Regions from separate parts of the Chryseobacterium capnotolerans genome, predicted to be linked through region 1. Evidence: riboswitches for the same ligand, from Rfam matches in the RefSeq annotation. Region 1 holds a riboswitch; the other holds the start of a gene.

Region 1 (2,208 bases):
CACACTGATACGCGCTAAAGTAAGCGCTTTAAAAATTCGTCCGTCAATTCCGATTTCCCCTAAGAAATCTTCTCCTTCAAATTTGACAATTGATCTGTTCTTTAAAAATTTTATTTCGTTAGCATTTTTCATGACTCTATAAAATGTTTTTTATGATATTATTTAATTGTTGATATTCCATTAGGAAGGCATCATGCCCGTGTATAGATTGGATCTCGTGATAAGAGATATTCTCCTTTTTCTTTTTCAGATTCTCAAAACACATTCGGATTTCAGAAGCCGGGAAAAATAAATCTGTATCTACGGAGATCATGTGCATTCGTGCTTCTATGGTCTCCAGAGCTGTTTTATCAGTGTTGATATTCATCAGCAAATGATTCATCAGCTTATACGCTTGTAAACTAAACCTTTCGTTTAATGCGTTACCATGATAAACCAGCCAGTCTTCTGATTCTAAGCGTTGTTTCTCCTTATTGTATTGATTTTGAAATCTGTCATTAAGTGATTCCGGAGTTCTATAGCACAACATCGCATGGATTCTTGCTTTTTGTAATGGCTCTTCTTTATCATTTAATAAAAATTTCTGAACCAGGCATTGTGCATGAAGCCAATCATGAGTTCTGTAATCACAGGCGATGGGAATAAAAATTTCTGCCAGCTTAGGTTGTTTTGCTAACATTTCCCATGCAATCCCTCCCCCCAGAGAGCCACCAATAATGGCATATAGATTTGTAATATGTAAAGCTTCCAGCCCTTTCAGAAAGACATTGGCTATATCTGAAGGGGTAAAGTCTTCATAATCTTCAATTAAAAAATGATCGTATCCATTTCCAGGAATATTAAAACACAGAACTGTATATTTATGGGTATCAACGATCTGATTTTCTCCTACCAGCTGCTTCCACCAGCCTTTTTCACCGGATACATTTGAATTTCCGGTAAGAGCATGGTTGATTAAAATGATAGGGGCTGTAAACAGATCTTTCCCGAAAAGCTCATAGCTTAACGAGATATTGTATTCCTTTTGGGAATGGGTTTGATACGAAAGATTAATATAGTTTAGTTCTGTTTTCAATTCTATTATATATTTTAATACAATTGAAAATGCCACAGGAAATGGCTGAAAAGAACTTCAGTAAGTTATCTGTCCAAAATGATTTTGGTAGAACGTAGCACCTTCTTTGCTTGCGCAAAGGGTTGCTAAGGTTTCATAGGGTCTAATCCCTCAACCTTTCTTGATAACATTTTCAATATTTGAATGAACGAATGGTGCAAAGGTAGTTCTTTTCTTTTAAAATCAAAAAAAAATTAATTTAATATTTAAAAAAGCCCTTAAATACTAGTATCTCAAGAGTATATTAATTATTCTTCAGACAAAAACAATTGGAATTATTTTTCAAAAAAACTACCTTCGTATGGAAAAATGATGATATATGATCGCCGAAAAAGAAAGATTACAAGATACCAAATGGAAAAACTGGGGACCTTATGTAAGCAACCGGCAATGGGGAAATGTAAGAGAAGATTATAGCCCGGACGGAAATGCATGGAACCACACCAATCATAATAACGCAGAAAGTTATGCCTACCGTTGGGGGGAAGAAGGTATTGCAGGAATTTCTGATGTAAAACAGCTGTTCTGTTTTGCTCTTTCATTCTGGAATAAAAGAGATAAGATCGTTAAGGAGCGTTTCTTTGGTTTAAGTAATCCTCAAGGAAACCACGGTGAAGATATCAAGGAAATTTTCTATTACCTGGATAATACACCCACTCATAGTTATATGAAGATGGTTTATAAATATCCAATCAATGAATTTCCTTATGACGAGCTTGTTGCAGTAAACGGAAAACGCAGCAAACAGGAACCGGAATATGAGATTTTTGATACCGGAATTTTTGATAACGATGCTTATTTTGATATTTTCATTGAATACTGTAAAGCTGATCACAATGATATTCTGGTCAGAATAACAGTTTGTAACCGAAGTCAACAAGATGCACCCATAGTAGTAGCTCCTACTGTCTGGTTCAGAAATAACTGGAAATGGGGATACAATACCTATAAAGCTGACATGCATGCTTCTTATGACGGAAGTATTAATATTGAGCACGACAGTATTTCCATTAAGAAATTTTATTCAAGAAAAGACAATACACAAAGGGTATTCTGTGAAAATGAAACCAATACCCCAAAGCTGTATGGAGCTC
Region 2 (2,208 bases), 180 kb from region 1:
GCTTTCATAACTGCACCAAGAGCTTTTGACGGAACGAATGCTACTACCAATATGGCACCTCGTCTTTATAATGTTACTTCCTCAGATGTAAAGGTATGGGTTTCAGAAGTTTCAACCCATACAGGGGACTCACATGGGGCTAACCTTTTAATTTCTCCAGATAATTATGCTGAATTTGATGATGGGGTTTATCTTACACAAGCGAGAAATGAGACCGTGACCTTTGATGTAACTACGGTGGATAATAAATGGTTTAGAGTATATTATGTATTGCGTATTGATAATAAATCTACTGTAAGTAATGGGAATGGAAATACTACAACAGACTCCAGTACTGCAGATAACACATTGGAAGTTTATATTTCTATTCAAAGATTATATTAATGTTAAGATAATATGATGTGCGTGATAAGAGTTGCTTGTAAAAGCAGCTCTTTTTTTTGATCTATTCATACGAGAGAGGTCAGCAGTTTTTATACAAGAAGTGGTTTAAGAGGGAAAAGTTAGGACTAATGTAGGTTTGAGTTATTTTTAATGATATTTGTCATATTTGTGAAAATGGTAATTTTTCATAACTATTTATATTAGCAGGTTTTAATTAAAATTTATATTAAATTTTGAAAAATTATCATTAAAAAACCATAAGTCTACTTGTTTTATAGACTAAAAGTTTATAGCTTTGCAACCATATTTCGATCGGCTTATAAAGAAAGATGGAGGGAACTGACCCTACGAAGTCTTGACAACCTGCATTCGTGTAAGGTGTTACATTCAGCCTTTAAAGGAAAAATAAGCATTTGGTTTATCGTATTTATCGATGCCCTTTGCTGACTTTTCAGTAAAGGGCAAAATTTTAATATATGATAAATAAAATTGATTATGATTAATAAAAATTTATTTAATTCTAAAGTTTGGATTCCACCAGTTGCAGTATTTTTCTTGGGAATAGTAAGTGTAAGTGCACAGAATTCCAAACCGAAAAAAGATACACTTAAAGAAAAAGAAATTGATGAAGTAGTGGTAGTAGCTTATGGGAAGGCTAAAAGAAACAGCTATACCGGTTCAGTCGCAACTATTTCCAGTGACAAAATCAATAACAGACCCGTTACTAATGTAACAAAGGCATTAGAAGGACAGGTTCCGGGAATTCAGGTTACCGGTGCTTCAGGACAGCCTGGAGCAACATCTACAATCAGAATTAGAGGAGTAGGTTCAGTAAGTGCTTCCAGTGAGCCTTTGTATGTTGTGGATGGAATTCCTTTTGACGGAAATATCAATGCTATCAGCCCTAACGATATAGAATCTATCAGTGTTCTGAAAGATGCTACAGCAAGTGCTTTGTATGGTTCCAGAGGAGCGAATGGAATCATTATTATTACCACAAAGTCGGGTAAAAAAGGAGAAGCAAGAGTAAATCTTAATATCAGCCAGGGGTTCTCAGGCCGAGCGGTAAAAGATTATGAGCAGGTGAATACGGATCAGTATTTCCAATTATATTGGGAGGCAATGAGAAACGGATATCAATCAGGTTCAATATCTGCGCAGCAGGCAGCCCAAATGGCAACAGATAATATTATTTCTAATTTAGGAGTTAATCCTTATGGAGCTAATTATCCAAAACCTATAGGAACTGACGGTAAATTATTACCTGGAGCTAAAGCTTTATGGAATGATGACTGGAGGGACATTTTGCAGAGAGTGGCTTCCAGAAACCAGGTAGACCTTGATATCAGTGGTGGAAGTGAAAAAAGTAATTATTTCTTTTCATTAGGATATCTGGATGATAAAGGAATGGCGATTGAATCCGGATTTAAAAGATATAATACAAGATTAAAGCTCAATTCTGAAGTTAAAAGCTGGCTGAATGTTGGAGTAAACTTAAGCTATACCAACAGTATTCAACAGGCTCCAAGTTCTTCAGATTCTAAAGCTAGCAATGTTATTCAGGCTGCAAGAGTAGTTCCGTCTTTCTATCCTTATTATGAAAGAAATCCTGATGGATCTTATGTACTGGATGGAGAAGGAAACAGAGTGTATGATTTTGGAAAATACAGACCTGCTGTAGCACTTCCGAATCAGAACTTAGCCGCAAGTTTACCATTGGATAAAAATGAAAATAAGATCGATAACTTCTCAGGAAAAGGATTTGCGGAATTAACGTTCCTTCCTGAATTGAAGTTTAGATCAAGCTTTTCCGTTGACATGGTT

The links. A riboswitch is a leader RNA that binds a small molecule or an ion and turns the genes downstream of it on or off. The one in region 1 is predicted to bind S-adenosylmethionine.
Region 2: it holds a riboswitch for S-adenosylmethionine, as region 1 does, so the genes downstream of both, H5J24_RS21370 (SusC/RagA family TonB-linked outer membrane protein) here and H5J24_RS20465 (alpha/beta fold hydrolase) in region 1, are expected to answer to the same signal.

Annotation. Positions count from the first base shown of each region.
Region 1 is NZ_CP065589.1:4,264,960-4,267,167, forward strand. Features, by position in the region: gene H5J24_RS20460 (ACT domain-containing protein) at 1-132, opposite strand, end outside; gene H5J24_RS20465 (alpha/beta fold hydrolase) at 137-1,075, opposite strand; SAM riboswitch class I at 1,138-1,245, opposite strand; partial or broken gene H5J24_RS20470 (MGH1-like glycoside hydrolase domain-containing protein) at 1,434-2,208, shown strand, end outside.
Region 2 is NZ_CP065589.1:4,443,857-4,446,064, reverse strand. Features, by position in the region: gene H5J24_RS21375 (hypothetical protein) at 1-384, shown strand, start outside; SAM riboswitch class I at 699-796, shown strand; gene H5J24_RS21370 (SusC/RagA family TonB-linked outer membrane protein) at 880-2,208, shown strand, end outside.